One region of the Janthinobacterium sp. HH102 genome, then DNA from elsewhere that is predicted to be linked to it. Evidence: predicted binding sites of a transcription regulator. Region 1 holds the regulator's gene; each other region holds the start of a gene.
The links. Region 1 encodes FNR, which switches genes on or off when oxygen is low (the NO sensors DNR and NnrR bind a similar motif). Its sites were predicted from a motif close to TTGATNNNNATCAA; they were not measured.
Positions count from the first base shown of each region.

Region 1 (6,272 bases):
CGAGATCGTCCCCCTGTTCTTCCAGAAGAGCACGACGGAGCCCGTCGCCGGCCTGAAGCCGTATTCGCCGCTGCGCCTGGCGGGCCGCGACATCTACGTGCGCGAAGGCTGCTACAACTGCCATTCGCAGATGGTGCGTCCGCTGCGCGCGGAAACGGAACGCTATGGCCACTATTCGGTCGCCGGCGAGTTCGTCTACGACCGTCCGTTCCAGTGGGGTTCCAAGCGCACGGGGCCGGACCTGGCCCGCGTGGGCGCCCGCTACAGCGACGAATGGCACCGCACGCACTTGAACAACCCGCGCGACGTGGTGCCCGAGTCGAACATGCCGGCCTACCCATGGCTGGCGAAGACCAAGCTGGTGCCTGACGACATCATGCCGAAGATGCGCGCCCTGAAACGCCTGGGCCAGCCGTACAGCGACGAAGAGATCGCCGCCGGCCCCGCGCAGCTGCAGGACAAGACGGAAGAAGACGCCCTGGTCGCCTATCTGCAAGGCCTCGGTACATTAATCAAAACAAGGAATTAGCATGGCAATCGAAAACCTGTTTGACAGCGCCAGCAGCGTCATGACGGTGGTTTCCTTTATGACATTCGTGGGCATCCTGTGGTGGACGTTCAGCCGCAGCAATGGCGACTTCGACGCGGCGGCACGCCTGCCGTTCGCCGACGAGGCGCTCGACTATCCGGCCGATGCCGCGCCGGCACAAGGGGAGCGCAACCATGGCTGACTTTACCAATGGCTTCTGGAATATCTACATTGTCGTGCTGTCCCTGCTGGGCATCATCGGCTGCGGCGTGCTGCTGTACTCGCAGTCGAAAGTGAAAGTGGCCGCCGGCGCCCCCGCCGACGGCACCACGGGCCACGTGTGGGACGAGGACTTGAAGGAACTCAATACGCCGATGCCGCGCTGGTGGATGTGGCTGTTCTACATCACCATCGTCTTCGCGCTGGCCTACCTGTTCCTGTACCCGGGCCTGGGCACCTACGCCGGCAGCCTGGGCTGGAAATCGACGGGCCAGTACGAGGAAGAGCTGAAGAAGGCGGAAGCCGATTACGGCCCCCTGTTCAACAAGTACCTGAGCCAGGACTTGAAGACGGTGGCCGCCGATCCGCAGGCGCAAGCCATCGGCCAGCGTCTGTTCCTGACCTACTGCGCGCAGTGCCACGGTTCGGATGCCCGCGGCAACAAGGGCTTCCCCAACCTGACGGACAAGGACTGGCTGTATGGCGGTGATCCCGACATCATCAAGACCACCATCATGCATGGCCGCAATGGGCAGATGCCGCCGATGGGCGCCGCGCTCGGCTCCGAAAAAGATGTCGAGAACGTGGCCCATTACGTGCTGAGTCTGTCCGGTTCCACGTCGGACCCCGTCAAGTCCGTGCTGGGCAAGGCCAAGTTCGGCGCCTGCATGGCCTGTCACGGTGCCGATGCGAAGGGCAACCAGATGCTCGGCGCGCCTAACCTGACGGACAAGATCTGGCTGTACGGCGGCAGCGCCGATACCATCATGGAAACCGTGCGCAAGGGTCGCAACAACACCATGCCGGCCTTCAGCGACTTCCTCGGCGAATCCAAGGTACACGTGCTGTCGGCGTATGTCTGGAGCCTGTCGAATCCCCAGACGCCCGTGAAATGATGTAATGGAACCTCAAGTCATCAAGATGTATGCGGCCCGCGAGCAAATCTACCCTCGCGAGGCCAAAGGACGCTACGCTACCTGGCGATGGGTATGCGTATGGCTTACCCAGCTCGCGTTCTACGGCTTGCCGTGGTTGACCTGGAATGGCAGGCAAGCCCTGCTGTTCGATTTGACCACGCGCAAGTTCTACATTTTCGGCGTCGTGCTGTGGCCCCAGGATTTCATCTATCTGGCGGCCCTGCTGATCATCTGTGCGTATTTGTTATTCCTCGTCACGGCCATTGCCGGGCGGGTGTGGTGCGGGTTTTCTTGCCCGCAAACGGTATACACGGAAATCTTCCTGTGGGTCGAACGCCGCATCGAGGGCACGCGCAGCGCGCGCATGGCCCTCGACAAGCAGGGCCCCTCCGTGCGCAAGGCGTTCAAGAAGACGGCCAAGCACCTGGTATGGGGCGCCATCGCCCTGTGGACGGGCTTTACCTTTGTCGGCTACTTCACGCCGATCAAGGAACTGGCGCGCGAAGTGACCACCCTCAATTTCGGTCCCTGGGAATGGTTCTGGGTCTTGTTCTACAGCCTGGCAACCTACGGCAACGCGGGCTGGCTGCGCGAGCAGGTGTGCAAATACATGTGCCCCTACGCGCGCTTCCAGAGCGCCATGTTCGACCAGGACACGCTGATCATCACCTACGATGCCAAGCGCGGCGAACCACGCGGCGCCATGAGCAAGAAGGCCGGCAACAACGACAAGCTGGGCGACTGCATCGATTGCACCCTGTGCGTGCAGGTGTGTCCGACCGGTATCGATATCCGCAACGGCCTGCAATATGAATGCATCGGCTGCGCCGCCTGCGTCGATGCCTGCAATACGGTGATGGACAAGGTCGAGCGGCCGCGTGGCCTGATACGCTACAGCACCGACCATGCGATGGAAAACAACTTCAATTCGAAGCAGATCCGCCAGCGCGCCATGCGCCCGCGCGTGCTGATCTACACGTCCATCCTGGCCCTGATTATCATCGCCGTGTGTACGTCGCTGGCCCTGCGCACGCCCCTGAAAATGGACGTGATCCGCGACCGCGGTTCGATGGGACGCGAGGTGGAAGACGGCATGATCGAAAACGTCTATCGTCTGCAGATCATGAACACCTCGGAGCAAAGCCAGCATTTCAAAATCAGCGCTTCCGGCTTGCCGGGCCTGACCTTGCTGACGCGCGACGAAGTGACCTTGCAGCCGACGGAAACGCTGGGCTGGCCGATCCGCCTGCGCGTGCCGCACGGCGTCGGCGAGAAGGGCTCGAACAAGATTGCGATCGAATTGCACTCGCTGGACGACCCGTCGCTGCATGTGCGCGAAAGCGCGGTATTCATCGTGCCGCGCTAATGCAGGAAGGCCGGTCCCCGCATGGGGGCTGGCCGTATACCAGAAACACAGGAGAAATACCATGTCCGACAGTCTGAAACTGCAACCTCCCGTTGCCCCGTGGTACAAACACCGCTGGCCATGGCTGCTGATGATCGGTCCCGGCCTGTCCGTGGTCGTCGGCAGCTTCATGGGCTATATCGCGTTTACGCAGCCCGACGCGCTGGTGGTGGGCGACTATTACAAGCAGGGCAAGGCGATCAACCAGGATTTGAAGCGCGACACGATCGCCAGCGACCTGGCCATGGATACGACCCTGTCGTATGACGTCGCTGCAGCGCGCCTCAGCGGCTCCGTGCACAGCTTCGGCAAGGCGTACCAGGGGCCTTTGCAGCTGCACCTGGCGCATGCGACCCTGCCGGAAAAGGATATCAAGCTGCTGGTGCAGCCCGATGCGGCCGGCAATTTTTCCGTGGCGCTGCCGATGCTCGAGCGCAGCCGCTGGCAAGTGCTGGTGGAAAACGACAAACGCGAGTGGCGCCTGTCCGGCATCTGGACCTGGCCCGTGCAACGCAGCATCGCGCTGCATGCGGATGAAGAGTTATAACGTACAGCGCCGGGAAAAAACCGTAGCGAGCGGCAGTGATTTGTGGCTGAGAAGCACAGCTGTGCTATAGCACAGCGAGCATCGCAGGCCGCAAAGCACGACGCGCAGTAGGTTTTGACGGTGCTGTTACTTGCAGACGTCGGTGCCGGCTGTAATGGCTTTCAGCTTGGCCGGCTGCAAGATCTCGATCTCGCGGTTGGAGACGCGCAGCCAGCCTTCCTTCTTGAATTTCGACAATAAACGGCTGACGCTTTCGATGGTCAGGCCCAGGTAGTTGCCGATTTCCTCGCGCGACATGCGCAACTGAAATTTGCTGGCCGAATAGCCGCGCGCTTCATAGCGCGACGCCAGGTTGACGATAAAGGCGGCAAAACGCTGCGTCGCCTGCATGTTGCCCAGCAACAGCATGACACTTTGCTCGCGCGTGATTTCCTGGCTCATCATGCGGTGGAAATGGCGCAGCAGGGTCGGCATATTGCCCAGCAATTGTTCCAGGCTGGAAAACGGGATTTCACACACTTCGCTGTCTTCCAGCGCCACCGCATTACAGTGGTGGCGGTCGGCGCTGATGGCGTCCATGCCCAGCAGTTCGCCCGCCATCTGGAAACCCGTCACCTGCTCTTCGCCGCCCGGATTGATCTGGTAGGTCTTGAAGTGGCCCAGACGGATCGCATACAGGTTCTGGAACGAGTCGCCGATGCGGAACAGCGAAGCGCCGCGCACGATCTTGCGGCGGCGGCCAATGATCTGGTCCAGTCTGTCCATGTCGCCCACGTCGAGGCCCATCGGCAGACACAATTGATGCATGCTGCAGGTCGAGCATCGCGCACGCAACGCTTCCACGGTCACTGTGGGCGAGGTTGGAGTGAGTAGCGCTTCAGTCATGTCGGTACCTTTTAGAAAATGCAACAACAAGTTTACTGCATACAGGGTTGCCGTGTGCCAATTTCACCGCAATTTCGCTGAATAAACGACGTTCCGACTTTAATTATATGGCAACATCGTCAAAAGCCCATGCGGAGAGGGCAATTTGCGTGGCGGCGCTTGCCAAGCTGGGGTATTGATAGGAAAATTCCTGACAGCATTATCTGCCGCCTGTGCCGCCCGGTACTGAAAAGGAAATCATGAAGCCTCTCGGCATCAAAGCAAAAGTCGCGCTGGCCACCAGCCTGACCTCGATCGCCATGATCGCGCTGGTCACCATGATCCAGGTGCAGCACATGCGCGACGATTTCACCAAGGTACTGTTGAGCCAGCAGTCGTCCCTGATCAGCCGCACCGCCGCCGAGCTCGACGACAAGCTGGGCATGCTGCTGCAGATCGTCACCCTGACGGCCCGGCAGCAGCCGCCAGAACTGATCACCCAGCCCGCCCAATTGCGCGAATACTATTCGCGCCGCTCGATGCTGGTGCTGTTCGACGACGTGCTGGTGCTCGACGCGCACGGCGCCGTCGTGGCCGACATGCCGGAAGTGGCGGGGCGCGCCGGCATCAACGTCGCCGAGCGCGAGTATTTCCAGACCGTGCTGCGCACGCGCCAGCCCATGATCACCGAGCCGATGCTGGGCAAATCGAGCGGCATGCCCATCGTGCAGATGGTCGCGCCCGTGCTGGGCGCCGATGGCCAGGTGGCCGGCGTGGTGATCGGCGTGCTGCGCCTGTACAAGGATAACCTGCTGGGGAGGTTGCGCTCGGAAAAGATCGGCAAGAGCGGCTATTACTTCGTCCTCACGCGCGGCGCCGTGCCGCGCTATGTGCTGCATCCCGACACCAGCCGTTTGCTGCAGCCGCGCCTGCCGAACGCCAACCTGACGACCACCCGGCTGCTGAAGGACGATGGCGAAGGCACCATGGTCAGCACCAACAGCCGCGGCATCACGGCCGTCAACAGCTTCAAGCGCCTGAAATCCGTAAATTGGCTGCTGGCCGCCTCGCTGCCCCTCGACGACGCCTTCGAACCGTTCGACGGCGTGCTGTACCGGCTGGTGCTGTGGAGCATCCTCGCCTCGCTGCTGGCCGCAGCCGTGCTGGGCTGGGTCACCGTGCGCCTGCTCTCGCCGCTGGTGCGCCTGCGCGACACCCTGCAGGCGCTGCGCACCAGCGGCAGCCGTTTCACTCCCGTGCCCGTGCAGCAGCGCGACGAGATCGGCGAGCTGACGGAAGCGTTCAACGGCCTGATGAGCGAGCGCGACCGCTTGCAGCAGGAGCTCGAATCGCGCGCGGCGGAGCTGGAACAGGAACGCGACCGGGCCGAGGCGGCCAACCGCGCGAAGAGCGATTTCGTGGCCAACATGAGCCATGAAATCCGCACGCCCCTCAATGCCGTGCTGGGCATGGTGTATTTGCTGGGCAATACCAAGCTCGATACGGAACAGCGCAAGTATCTGACCATGGTGCGCGTGGCCGGCCAGTCGCTGCTGGGCATCCTCAACGACGTGCTCGATTATTCGAAGATCGAGGCACGCCGCATGGAATTGTCGCCCGTCGAATTCGACCTCGACGAGGTCATGAACACGCTGGCCACGACGATGACGATGAATGCGGGCGAAAAGGAGCTGGAACTGGCGATTGCCGTCGAGCCCGACGTGCCGCGCCGCCTCATGGGCGACGCCCAGCGCCTGCAGCAGATTCTCGTCAACCTGGCCGGCAACGCCA
Region 1 is NZ_CP062062.1:275,492-281,763, forward strand. It holds gene ccoO (cytochrome-c oxidase, cbb3-type subunit II) at 1-529, shown strand, start outside; gene JAB4_RS01190 (cbb3-type cytochrome c oxidase subunit 3) at 531-731, shown strand; gene ccoP (cytochrome-c oxidase, cbb3-type subunit III) at 724-1,644, shown strand; gene ccoG (cytochrome c oxidase accessory protein CcoG) at 1,649-3,031, shown strand; gene JAB4_RS01205 (FixH family protein) at 3,093-3,617, shown strand; gene fnr (fumarate/nitrate reduction transcriptional regulator Fnr) at 3,744-4,502, opposite strand; gene JAB4_RS01215 (response regulator) at 4,742-6,272, shown strand, end outside.

Region 2 (6,272 bases), 2.9 Mb from region 1:
CAAGGCGGCGCAGGCGCTTTCCGAGTCGATATCGCAGACGCGGTTCAATTGGCGGGCGAGGGTGCGGTTCATGCTTCGCTCAACACAGTCACGGTCATCGTCTGGTTGTGCAGCTGGCATGCGCCATGCGGCTGGGCGATGCCGATTTCGCCGTTGGAGTAAAAACCGGCGATACAGGACGCGCCGCCCAGCAGGTCGGCCACCGCTTCGACCTCTTCCTCGGCCCGGTCGCCCATCACCAGCTTGCGGCCCACGCAGCTGACCAGCAGGGCCAGCTGGTCGCCCTGCGCATCGGCATGGGGCACGACGCCGCGCGCGGCCGTCTCGGCCCCGTCGATCAGCCGGTTGGTACTGGAATGCATGAGCTTCAGGTAGCCGTCGGCGAGGATGTCGCCGGCCAGGGTCAGCGAACCCTGTTCTTCGTCGACGGCGAGGATGGTGCGGAAGACATTGCTTTTTTCATGCGCGGCCGTGAGCATTTCAAACGGGAACAGCAGGCCCGACGCGGGCAGATCGCGCGCATGGTCGCCCAGGTACAGCTTGTAGATGTCGAGCGCCCGCGCGCCATCGAGGCCATACAGCACGTTGTCGACGCAGCGCGTCACCTTGCGCGCGGGGCCGAACGCTTCCCAGCCCGCATGGCTGCCGTAGCCGAGGCGGATATGCTCGCCGTACAGGCCGACGGCGACGATGGTATTGTCGGCCGCGCCGCGCGGACCCAGGGTCCAGGTCTGGCGAAAGGCGCCGCCGTCCGCCGCCAGCCCGCCCGACACCGTCACGCCCGGCGGCAGGTTCGCCTGCAGGCCGGCGATGAGGGCGCTGCCGTTGATGGCCACGCCCGTGCCCAGCATGAAGACGGCCGTCAGACCGTCCTGCGGCAGCGCCTGCGCCAGGCGCTCGCCCGCCTCGTGCGAGTCCGCCATGTCGCAGATGATGGCGTCGGCAATCGCCACCGTCGTGCGGGCGAAGCGGATGGCCGTGATGACGCAGCTGTCGTCGTAGACGCGCTTGCCGGCGATCTCGCCAGCCGTGGAGCAGCCGGCGATGACGGCGCCGGGCAGCTGGCGGCGCAGCGCCGCGTTCAGGCCGGGCGTGGCAAAGTAGGGGCAGGCGCCGAACACCAGCACCAGGTCGGGCGCCATCGCGGCCAGGGGCGCCAGGGCGGCATCGAAGTCGGCATGGTTTTTCAGGATCAGTTGTTGCACGCGCATGGCGGGCTCCTCGCTTACAGTGGGTGGGCGTGTTGCGGGACGGGGTCAGGCAGGCTGTCGCGGATGGCCAGCACCTCGTCCCAGGCGCCCAGGAAGGCGTCGAGGCAACGCGGGCAGAAATGGCTGCCCCTGTTTTGCTCCAGGTACTGGCGCGCCTGAGCCAACGGCCAGGCCGGCTTGTACGGGCGCTCCGAACTCAGCGCGTCGAAGACGTCGGCCACGGCGACGATGCGCGCCGACAGCGGTATCTGCTCCTCCGCCAGGCCGTCCGGATAGCCGCTGCCGTCGTATTTTTCGTGGTGGCCGCAGGCGATTTCCTCGGCCAGGCGGATCAGCGGCGAGTCGCTGCCGGCAAGGATATGGCCGCCGATTTTCGCGTGCTGGCGCATGATGGCCATCTCATCGGGGTCCAGCCGCCCCGGCTTGAGCAGGATATGGTCGGGCGTGGCCAGCTTGCCCACGTCGTGCATGGGCGCCGCCTTGAGCAGCAGGTCCTGCCATTGTGCGTCGAGGCCCAGCTCCCTGGCGATCAGCGCCGAGTAGCGCGCCATGCGCATGATGTGGGCGCCCGTTTCGGGGTCGCGGAATTCGGCCGCCCGCGCCAGGCGCGTGACCAGTTCCATCTCCCTGGCCGTGACGTTGGCGATCGCCTGTTCCACTTCGTGTTCGAGCAGCTTGGCGCGGTCGGCCAGCATGGTTTGCGCCGTGCGCAGGGCCAGCAGGTTGCGCACGCGCAGGCTGAACTCGATGGTGTCGACGGGCTTGGTGAGAAACTCCGTCACGCCCAGCGAAAAAGCCTGCTTGCGCACTGCGTGGTCGTTTTCGGTGGTCACCATGATGATGGGGATGTCGGCCATGCTCGGCATCTTGCGGAAAATGCTGAGGAACTCGTTGCCCGACAGGCTGGGCATCCGGTAGTCGAGCAAGACAAGGTCCGGCACATGCGACTCGCACCAGTACAGCGCATCGACGGGATCGTTCATGCAGACGGGTTCGATGCTGCTGGCCTTGCCCGCCAGGGTCGCCAGCAGGCTCAGGTTGGTGTCGTTGTCATCGACGATCAGGATGCTCATGGTGTCTCCGGCGGGGCGGGTTCGGGTGGTGGCGTGGCTGGTGGCTGGCTCAGGCCGCCAGTTTTCCGCCGGCGTGCATGCCCATGCCCGCCAGCAGGCTGTCGATGTCGAGCACGATCAGCATGCGCTCGTCGAGGGCGCCGATGGCCGTCACGTGGCCGGCCATGGCTGAACCGTGCAGCTGCGGCGGCGGCTTGATCTGCGCCGGCGCCAGCGGCACCACGTCGGCCACGCGGTCGACCACGATGCCGGTGGCGCCATGCGCGAAGATCAGGATGATCACCACGGTCGAGGCGTCGTACGCGGGTTCGGCCTGGCCCAGCGCGATGCGCAGGTCGACCAGCGGCACGATGCTGCCGCGCAGGTGGATGAACCCCTTGAGGAAGGCGGGTGCGTTGGCGATGCGGGTGACGGCGCCGTAGCCGCGGATTTCCTGCACCAGGCCGATGTCGATCGCATATTCTTCCTTGCCGAGTCCGAAGACCAGCAATTCCCGGGCATCCGCTTGCGCCAGCTGGCTCGCTGCTGCGGCATGTGTCGTGATGGTTTCCATGTGCTTGCTCCTGTCAGGTGCTGCGTGATGCATGAAACTGCGAAGGGTGTCGGGCGGGATTCAAGCCTGCTCGACGCGGTTGCGGCCATTGTTCTTGGCCTGGTACAGCGCGGCATCGGCTTGCATGAAGGCCGCCTTCCAGTCGCCGTTGTCGGGCAGCGGCGCCATTCCGATGCTGATCGTCACCGGAATGGACAGCTTGCCGAACTCGAAACGCGTCTCTTCCACGGCGCGGCGTATGCGCTCGGCCACCTGGCAGGCCATGCTCATGTTCGTATGCGGGAACAGGAAACCGAATTCCTCGCCTCCCACGCGGGCGACGACGTCCGAGGCCCGCGCCTGGAACTGGAACACGGCGGCGATGGTTTGCAGGACGGCATCGCCGGCGGCATGGCCATGCTGATCGTTGACGAGTTTGAAGAAGTCGATGTCGGCGATGCCGATGGCCAGTGGGGTGTGGGCGCGTCTGGCACGCGCGGCCGCGCGCACGGCTTCGACCTCGAAGGCGCGGCGGTTGGGCAGATGGGTCAGCGGGTCGCTCAGGGCGATGCGCTGCAACTGCTGCCAACGGGCCGCATTCTGCTGTTCGAGCGCGCGCTCGCGGCGCTGGTCGATGAAAAAGGCGCCCATGTAGTTTTCGTCGCCGAGCTTGCCCAGGTCCATGGCCTTGAGCACGATGGGCAGCATGGAGCCGTCGTGGTGGCGAATGGCGAAATGGCGTTTGTGCCCGAGTACCCTGGACTTCTTTTCGCCGGCCAGATAGGCGCCGATCTGCGCGCCATGCTGCTCGCGCACGGCATCCGGCAGCAGCGCCTCGATCTGCTGGCCCGCCAGGCTGCCCTGCGCATAGCCGCTCAGCGCATACATGGCGTCGTTCGCATACTGGATGCGTGAAGCGGTGTCGATGATGACGGCAGCGTCTTCTGCGGCGTCGAGCAAGCGCAAGGCCAGGACTTTATTCATGCGTATCTCCATTGGTGCGGATTTCCCGAGTGGCGAAAGGCACGATGTCGTCGCATCGTTTTCGTTTCCCCATGTCAATCATCATACCTCAAATAAAATAGAATGCAATGAATTTCATGATTTTAATGATTTGTGTTTGCCGCACAACTGCCGTCTTGTTTGCAATATTACCTCGCAACGTTGTGTTTTCCCTCTGTCCGAGACGAAAATCTATCCATTTGTCATCATTTCAAAAGTGATAAATTCGTTTATATTTTTCATTTAAATGTTGTAATTGGTTAAATCATGGGGCAAAATGAATTTGATCTAAATCAAAAAGATGGCAAATAGAGGCAAGTTGTTGGCAAGGCGCCTCTCGCCACTTGTCAGGATCTGTGCAGGAAAGAGCAGTGTTGTTCAGGCCAGGGCGCGAGCCCGCTTCTTTTCGGGTGGCGCCGCCATTCGCTTGTGTAGGACAGGGGAGACAGAAATGCGTACAAATATGCCGGTAACGAACAAGGAATATGTGCTTCATGACGGTCAGACGGTGGTATCGAAGACTGACCTGAAGGGCAACATCACCTATGTCAACCAGGATTTCATCGATATCAGCGGCTTTTCGGCCGAGGAGCTGATCGGCGCGCCGCAAAACATCGTGCGCCATCCGGATATGCCGGCCGAGGCCTTCGCCGACTTCTGGCGCACCATCAAGAGCGGCAAGGCGTGGACGGGCATGGTCAAGAACCGCTGCAAGAATGGCGATTACTACTGGGTGGAAGCGAATGCCGCGCCGATGCTGGAAAATGGCCAGATGGTGGGCTACACCTCGATCCGCGTCAAGCCCAGCCGGGAACAGGTGGCCGCTGCCGAGCAGGCATACCAGGCCATCAAGCAAGGCGGCACGACGCTGGAAGTGCGCGAGGGCGTGGCCGTGCACCGCTCGCTCCTGCGGCGCCTGAATCCGCTGGCGCAATTGACGCTGCGCGCCCGGATGTCTCTCGTGTTCGGCTCGCTGGCGCTGCTGTTCGTTGCCGCGCCGGCCATCTCCTATGTGGCGTCGGGACACGCCGGCATGCCGATGCTGTTCAGCACTCTCTGCGGCGTGGTGTCGTGCGCGGCCGGCGGCTACACCGTGCAGCGCGCGGCCGTGGTGCCGCTGGAGCGCATGCGCGGCGATATCGAGCGCATGAGCGCGGGCGACCTGTCGGGCAACATCAGCGCCAGCGGCAACGACGAACTGACGGCGGTGGCGCAGGCGCTGCGCGTCCTGCAGACGAACGTCAAGCTGCTGGTCGGGCAAATCAAGGAATCGACGGGCGTGGTGGGCCGCGGCGCGGAGGAAATCGCCGCAGGCAATGCGAACCTGTCGCGGCGCACGGAGTCGCAGGCCAGCGCGCTGGAAGAGACGGCGTCGTCCATGGAAGAACTGACCGGCACGGTCAGGCAGAATGCCGACAATGCGCGCGAGGCGAACCGCCTCGTCAATACCGCCTCCGAGACCGCGCACAAGGGCGAACAAGCCATGTCGCAGGTGATTGCCACCATGGGTTCAATCCAGGACAGCTCGCGCAAGATCGTCGACATCATCGGCGTGATCGACGGCATCGCCTTCCAGACGAATATCCTGGCGCTGAATGCGGCCGTCGAGGCGGCGCGGGCCGGGGAACAGGGGCGCGGCTTTGCCGTGGTGGCGTCCGAGGTGCGCAGCCTGGCGCACCGCTCGGCGCAGGCGGCCAAGGAAATCAAAGTGCTGATCGGCGATTCGGTGGACAAGGTGGGGGCGGGCAGCCGGCTGGTGCAGGATGCCGGCAAGACGATGGGCGATATCGAGCAGTCGGTGCGCCAGGTGGCCGGCTACATGGCGGACATTACGGCGGCCAGCCAGGAGCAGAGCGAGGGTATCGAACAAATCAACCAGGCCATCACGCAGATGGACGACGTGACGCAGCAAAATGCGGCCCTGGTCGAGCAGGCCGCCGCCGCCGCGGCCGGCATGCAGCAGCAGGCCGTGCAACTGGCGACGCTGGTCGATTCCTTCCAGCTGGTGCGCAGTGTGGCGGCCGGCGCGGCGGCCCGGCCGGCAGCCCGGGCTGCCGCGCCGCGCAAGCAGTTATCAGTGACGAGCCTGCTGAAACCGCAGCTGGCGTGATGCCGCGCCAGGCGCTGGCGCTGGCGCTGGAAAAGCCCGCTTACACCGCCTGGCTGGCGGCGTAGATCAGCAGGCCGGCCAGGCCGCCCACGATGGTGCCGTTGATGCGGATGAACTGCAGGTCGCGCCCGATGGCCAGTTCGATGCGCTCGCTCATTTCTTCCTTGCTCCACAAGTCCAGGCGGGCGGCGATGAAGGCGCCCACCTCGCCCCGGTAGCGTCGTACCAGCGCGCCGCTGCCGGCGACGATGGCGCCGTTCAGCCATGCCCGGGCATGCTCGTCCTTGCCCAGCACCTGACCCGTGTTGCGCGCCAGGCTGGCGACGGCTTGCGCCAGCACGGGC
Region 2 is NZ_CP062062.1:3,223,079-3,229,350, forward strand. It holds gene JAB4_RS14670 (PAS domain S-box protein) at 1-72, opposite strand, end outside; gene JAB4_RS14675 (FIST N-terminal domain-containing protein) at 69-1,211, opposite strand; gene JAB4_RS14680 (HD domain-containing phosphohydrolase) at 1,226-2,284, opposite strand; gene JAB4_RS14685 (chemotaxis protein CheW) at 2,334-2,837, opposite strand; gene JAB4_RS14690 (sensor domain-containing diguanylate cyclase) at 2,898-3,800, opposite strand; gene JAB4_RS14695 (PAS domain-containing methyl-accepting chemotaxis protein) at 4,270-5,928, shown strand; gene JAB4_RS14700 (DUF445 domain-containing protein) at 5,969-6,272, opposite strand, start outside.
Region 2: JAB4_RS14695 (PAS domain-containing methyl-accepting chemotaxis protein) is a predicted target of FNR. The motif match lies at 4,102-4,115, and genes of this name have one in related genera.

Region 3 (6,272 bases), 2.9 Mb from region 1:
GGCAAAGCTGACGTGTTGCCGCAGCTCGTCGTTGACCTTGACGCCATATGGCGCGGGCGAGAAATATTTGCGCAGCAAGTCCTGGTGCGACAGCCGGATGCGCTCGACGGAGCGCCCGCTGTACTGGCCGGCCTTCGCCGCCGCGAGGATCTGCAGCGAAATGTCGCTGGCCAGGATCTGGTAGCGGAAGGCGGGCACTTGCAGCTTGAATTGCTCGCACAGCATGGCGATCGAATACAGCTCCTCGCCACTGGCGGCGGCCGCGGACCAGATGGCGAGGCAGCCGTCGGGATGGGCGCGCGCCCAGGCGGGCAGGTAGCGGTCGCGGAAGTAGTCCCAGACCTGCGGCGTGCGGAAGAACAGGGTGTCGTTGGTGGTCACCAGGTCGATGAAATGGACCACCTCGTCGCGGTCGCTGGCCACCCGGTCCAGGTAAGCCTGGTAGCTGTGCAGGGACAGCGCATGCAGCCGCGGCTGCAAACGCCGTTCCAGCAAGACGCTCTTGCGCGCGGCCATGGCGATGCCCGTATGCTGGCGCACCAGCGCGATCAGCGTCGTCAGCACCTCGGGCGTCAAGGTGGCCGCGTGGCTCATGGCCTACACCACGAAGCCGGAGACAGTCTGGTTCAGGCTGCCCGCGCGCTCGTTCAAGCCATCCGTCGAGCGGGCGATGCTGTCGCAGTTGGCGGCCGACTTTTCCGTTTCCTCGGCGATGTACTGGATCGCCGTCGACACTTCGCGCGCCGTCAGCAGCTGCTCGTTGGCCGCCTTCGAGATATCGGAGATGGCCAGCGTGGTCTTGGCCACGCCCGAGACGATCTTGTCGAAGGCATCGCTGGCCTGGCGCGAAATCTCGCTGCCGGTGGACACCCGCTTGACGGATTCGTTGATCAGCTTGGAAATTTCCTTGGTCGCCTGCGAGGAACGCTCGGCCAGCTTGCGCACTTCGTCGGCGACGACGGAAAAGCCCAGGCCGTGCTCGCCCGCGCGCGCCGCCTCGATGGCCGCATTGAAGGCCAGCATGTTGGTCTGGTTGGCGATTTCGCTGATGACCTTGACGATTTCGCCGATGTCTTCCGACGAGCGGTTGATCAGGTCCATCGCCTCGATCGATTTGGCGACGGCGCGCGCGCCCGATTCCGCTTCCTGCTGCGTGGCTTTCGCCAGCGAATCGGCGTTCGAGGTGTTTTCCGCGATGGAATTGATGGAAAACGTCAAGCCGTCGATGGAGGCGTTCATTTCTTCCACCGTGGCCCCCAGCGCCTGCGTGCCCACGGCTACGCCCGTGGCCCGTTCGGCGATGGTGTGCGAAGCCTCGGCAAAGCCGTTGGCCGCCGATACCACGTTGCCGATGACGCCGCGCAAGTCGACGATCATCTTGCTGATGCCGCCGGCCAGCAAATCGATCGGTTCGCCGCCTTCGGGCACGATATGGCAGGTCAGGTCGCCTTGCGCCGCGCGCGCCACCGAGTCGAGCAGGGCATTGACCTTGCGGCTGTCGTTGGCGGCCTTGGCCTGGATGCTGTTTTCCAGGTTCACCTGGTCCGTGATGTCGATGGCGAACTTGACCACTTTATACGGCTTGCCGTTCAGGTCCAGGATGGGGTTGTAGGTCGCTTGTATCCACACCACCTTGCCATGGTTGCCCAGGCGCTTGTAGCGGCCCGCGTCGAATTCGCCCCGGTTGAGCTTTTGCCAGAACTTCTTGTACTCGGCGCTGCCCGCATACTCGGGCTCGCAGAACATGCGGTGGTGTTCGCCCTGGATATCGCTCAAGTCATAGTCCATGACGGCGAGGAAATTGCCGTTGGCATCGAGCACCTTGCCCTGCATGTCGAATTCGATCACGGCCTGTGCCTTGCCGATGGCGCTGACCTTGCCTTCGTATTCGGCATTGCGCTTTTTCAGGGCCGTCACATCGCTGGCGAACTTGACCACCTTGAAGGGGCGGCCCTCCGCGTCAAAGATGGGGTTGTACGAGGCATTGAGCCAGATTTCGCGTCCGTCCTTGGTGAGGCGCTTGTATTCGCCTGCGTCGAACTCGCCCTTGCCCAGTTTTTGCCAGAACTGCGCGTACTCCGCGCTCTTGGCGTACTCGGGCTCGCAAAACATGCGGTGGTGCTTGCCTTCGATCTCGTCGAGCGTGTAGCCGACGGACTTGAGGAAATTGTCGTTGGCGCGGATGATGGTGCCGTCGAGCCGGAACTCGATCACGGCCTGGGCCTTGCTGATGGCGTCGATCTTGCCTTCATAATCGGCGTTGCGGTGCTTGCTGGCCGTGATGTCGGTGGCGAACTTGATGACTTTATACGGTTTGCCGTCCGCGTCGAGGATGGGGTTGTACGACGCGTTGATCCACACTTCTCGGCCATCCCTGGCGCGGCGCTTGTATTCGCCCTGGTCGAATTCGCCGCGTGCCAGCTTGGCCCAGAAGTTGGCGTATTCGGCCGTTTTTACATACTCGGGATCGCAGAAGATGGCATGGTGCTTGCCTTGCACCTCGGCCAGGCTGTATCCGACGACACGCAGGAAATTGTCATTCGCATGCAGGATGGTGCCGTCGAGTTCGAATTCGATGACGGCCTGGACACGGTTCAATGCAGTATTTATCGCTTCTAAGTCCAGATCCTGCGTGGGGCTGACATGGCTGGCTGCGTCCATAGTATGTCCTTCGATATGAGAAGAGGAATGGGGGCGATAAGGCTGCTGTTATTATTTTTCTGCTATCCGTATAAGGCAAAAATGTCATTGCATCGGCCGTGATTTGGTGATAATCGGTGAGAATGTGCGCAATGAACTGCCGCCCACGTTTTTTCTGCGCTTGGCCTATAGGAGATAAATTGTAGAGTATTGATTTTAATCAATAATTTTATTATTCCCCAGCGTCTGGCGAAAAACAAGGGGAGGGAATAAATAATGTAAGAATTGTCGTAATTACCCCATGCCGGCATATCACAAACGCATTCCTTCGCATAATAAAACGACGTTATTATTATTGCGGTTTTGTTATTTGAATGAATATCCAATTGATAGCTTCTGCCGGAGTTTGCTGTCGGCAGCAGAATCGATCCGCAAACGATGTTGTACCATGGCGTAGCATGCTGGCGGCCGCGCGCACACGACAAAAATAATACGAGCGTTCTTTTATACGGTATAGTAAAGCTTCATCCCTTGCAACCACCTCATACGTTGAGCAAAACCAATAAGGAAGAGACATGAGTGCTGAATATCAAGTGAACGGCGCCGTTGCCGTCATTACCCTGGCCAATCCGCCCGTCAATGGTCTGGGCCTGGCGACGCGCACGGCCGCCGTGACCGGCATCCGCCAGGCGCTGGCGGACGAGACCGTCAAAGCCATCGTCATCACGGGCGCCGGCAAGGCCTTTTCGGGCGGCGCCGATATCAAGGAATTCAATTCGCCCAAGGCGCTCACGGAACCGACCCTGCACACCCTGATCAACGTCGTCGAACAGTCGACCAAGCCTGTCGTGGCGGCCATCCACAGCGTCTGCATGGGTGGCGGCCTGGAGCTGGCGCTCGGTTGCAACTACCGCGTGGCCGCGCCTGGCGCGCAGATGGCCTTGCCGGAAGTCAAACTCGGCATCTTGCCGGGCGCGGGCGGCACGCAGCGCCTGCCGCGTGTGCTGGGCCTGGAAATGGCCCTCAATATGATCGTCTCGGGCACGCCCGTGGCGTCCGAAAAACTGGCCGGCACGGCCCTGTTCGACGAAGTCATCGCCCCCGGCGCCGACTTGCTGGCCGCCGCCGTGGCCTTCGCCACGAAGATAGCCGACGTGCGCCCGCTGCCGAAAGTGCGCGAGCGCAAGGTCGATTACCCGAACCATGAAGCGTTCCTGCAGTTTTCGCGCAATACCGTCAAAGCCATGTCCGGCCCGTTCCCCGCACCGCTCAAATGCGTGGACGCCGTGGCGGCCGCCGTGACGATGAAATTCGACGATGGCTTGAAGTACGAACGCGAACTGTTCATGCAACTGGTGCAGTCGCCGGAATCGAAAGCCCTGCGCCACGCCTTCTTTGCCGAACGGGTCGCCAGCAAGGTGCCCGACGTGCCGGCCGACACGCCCGTGCGCACGATCGCCAGCGCGGCCATCGTGGGCGCCGGCACCATGGGCGGCGGCATCGCCATGAACTTCGCCAACGCGGGCATTCCCGTGATGCTGCTGGAAACGAAGCAGGAAGCGCTGGACAAAGGCCTGGCCACGATCCGCAAGAATTATGAAAACACGGTCAAGAAGGGCAAGTTGACGCAAGAGAAGGCCGAGCAGCGCATCGCGCTGGTCAGCGGCACGTTGGCGTATGCCGACATCGCGCAAGCCGACATCGTCATCGAAGCCGTGTTCGAAGAACTGGGCGTGAAGGAAACCGTCTTCAAGCAGCTCGACGCCGTCATGAAGCCGGGCGCCATCCTCGCCTCGAACACGTCCACCCTGGACCTGGACAAGATCGCCGCGTTCACCCAGCGCCCGCAAGACGTGATCGGCACGCATTTCTTCAGCCCCGCGAACGTCATGAAGCTGCTGGAAATCGTCCGCGGCAAGGAAACGGGCAAGGACGTGCTGGCGACGGCGCTGGCGCTGTCGAAAAAGCTGAAAAAAACGGGCGTCGTCTCGGGCGTATGCGACGGCTTTATCGGCAACCGCATGATCGAGCAATACAGCCGCCAGGCCGGTTTCCTGCTGGAAGAAGGCTGCTTGCCTGAGCAGGTTGACAAAGCCGTCGAGAAATTCGGCTTCGCCATGGGCCCGTTCCGCATGGGCGACCTGGCCGGCAACGACATCGGCTGGGCCATCCGCAAGCGCCGCTACGTGGAAAAGCCGGACGTCACGTATTCGAAGACGGCCGACCTGCTGTGCGAACTGGGGCGCTACGGCCAGAAGACGGGCGCCGGCTGGTACGACTACAAGGCGGGCGACCGCAAGGCGTATCCGTCGGAACAGGTCAACGCCATGATCGTTCAGCATTCCGCCGACATCGGCGTGACGCGGCGCAAGATCGGCGACCAGGAAATCGTCGAACGGCTCGTGTATGCCCTGGTCAACGAAGGCGCGCGCATCCTGGAAGAGGGCATCGCCCTGCGCGCCTCGGATATCGACATGGTGTATTTGACGGGCTACGGCTTCCCGCTGTTCCGCGGCGGCCCGATGTTCTACGCGGACACGGTGGGCTTGCCGAACGTGCTCGATACGATCGCCGGCTACGCCAAAGGCCGCCACGGCGAAGCGTGGACGCCGGCGCCCCTGCTGGTGAAGCTGGCAGGCGAAGGCAAGGGTTTCAATAGCTAAGCCGATGCCAACAGTATTGTCGGATTACGCGCGGCTTTGCCACGCTAATCCGACCTACCCGGCTCTTGAGCCCTCGTAGAGGCGTAGGTCGGATTAGCGGCGCAGGCCGCGTAATCCGACACCACCAAGGACGCCAGCAAGCATGTTTACTTCTTCTTCGCCACCATCTTGACCGCCTCGTTGACGATGACGGGGTTGTCTTTCTGGATGTAATAGCCGGCGCCCGTGATGCGCTCGATGGCCGGCGCGCCGGACAGGCGCTGCCAATCCTTTTCCTGCGCCCGCACCACGTTTTCAAACGAGCCCATTTCCTCGATGCCGAACTTGTCGCGCACCAGCAGCATGGCGGGCACGCGCAGCGGGCTGTTCATGTCGACGTGTTGCAGGCATTGCGTCTGTGCATCGAACTCGGCCGATTCCGTACTGTTGAACATCAGTTTGCGCCGCGTCTTCACGAGCATGGCGTAGGTGGACGCGTCCGTCTGCAGGCGGTTCCACTGCTGCGGGTGCGTGGGGTCGAGCAGGACCAGGCCGGCCACGTCCTGCGGGTACAGCCTGGCATACACATACTGGTACAGCCCGCCCAAGCCATGGCCGACCAGTATATACGGCGGCTTCAGGCCCGCTTGCGCCAGCAGGGCGCGCTGCTGGGCGGCGATGGTGCAGGGATCGCGCGGCGTGGTGGTCTTCTGGCTGTCGCCATAGCCGGGACGGTCGTAGACGAGCACGCGGTGCTGCCGGGCGACTTCCGGCACGACCTTGGCCCATACATCCTTGCCGTCGCCCATGGCCGACTGGAACACGACGGGCAAGCCGTCCCGGCCGCTCAGGGTATACGCGATGCTGGCGTCGGGCAGGGCCGCAGTGGCCGGCACACCTGGCGTGGCCGGGGCGGATGGAAACAGAGAGCAGCCGGAAAAACAGCCTGCCAGCAGCAAGCCGGCGCTGGAGAGGAGCATGGTGCGCGCG
Region 3 is NZ_CP062062.1:3,671,221-3,677,492, reverse strand. It holds gene JAB4_RS16680 (protein-glutamate O-methyltransferase CheR) at 1-594, opposite strand, end outside; gene JAB4_RS16675 (PAS domain-containing methyl-accepting chemotaxis protein) at 598-2,661, opposite strand; gene JAB4_RS16670 (3-hydroxyacyl-CoA dehydrogenase NAD-binding domain-containing protein) at 3,216-5,303, shown strand; gene JAB4_RS16665 (alpha/beta fold hydrolase) at 5,450-6,272, opposite strand, start outside.
Region 3: JAB4_RS16675 (PAS domain-containing methyl-accepting chemotaxis protein) is a predicted target of FNR. The motif match lies at 2,851-2,864, and genes of this name have one in related genera.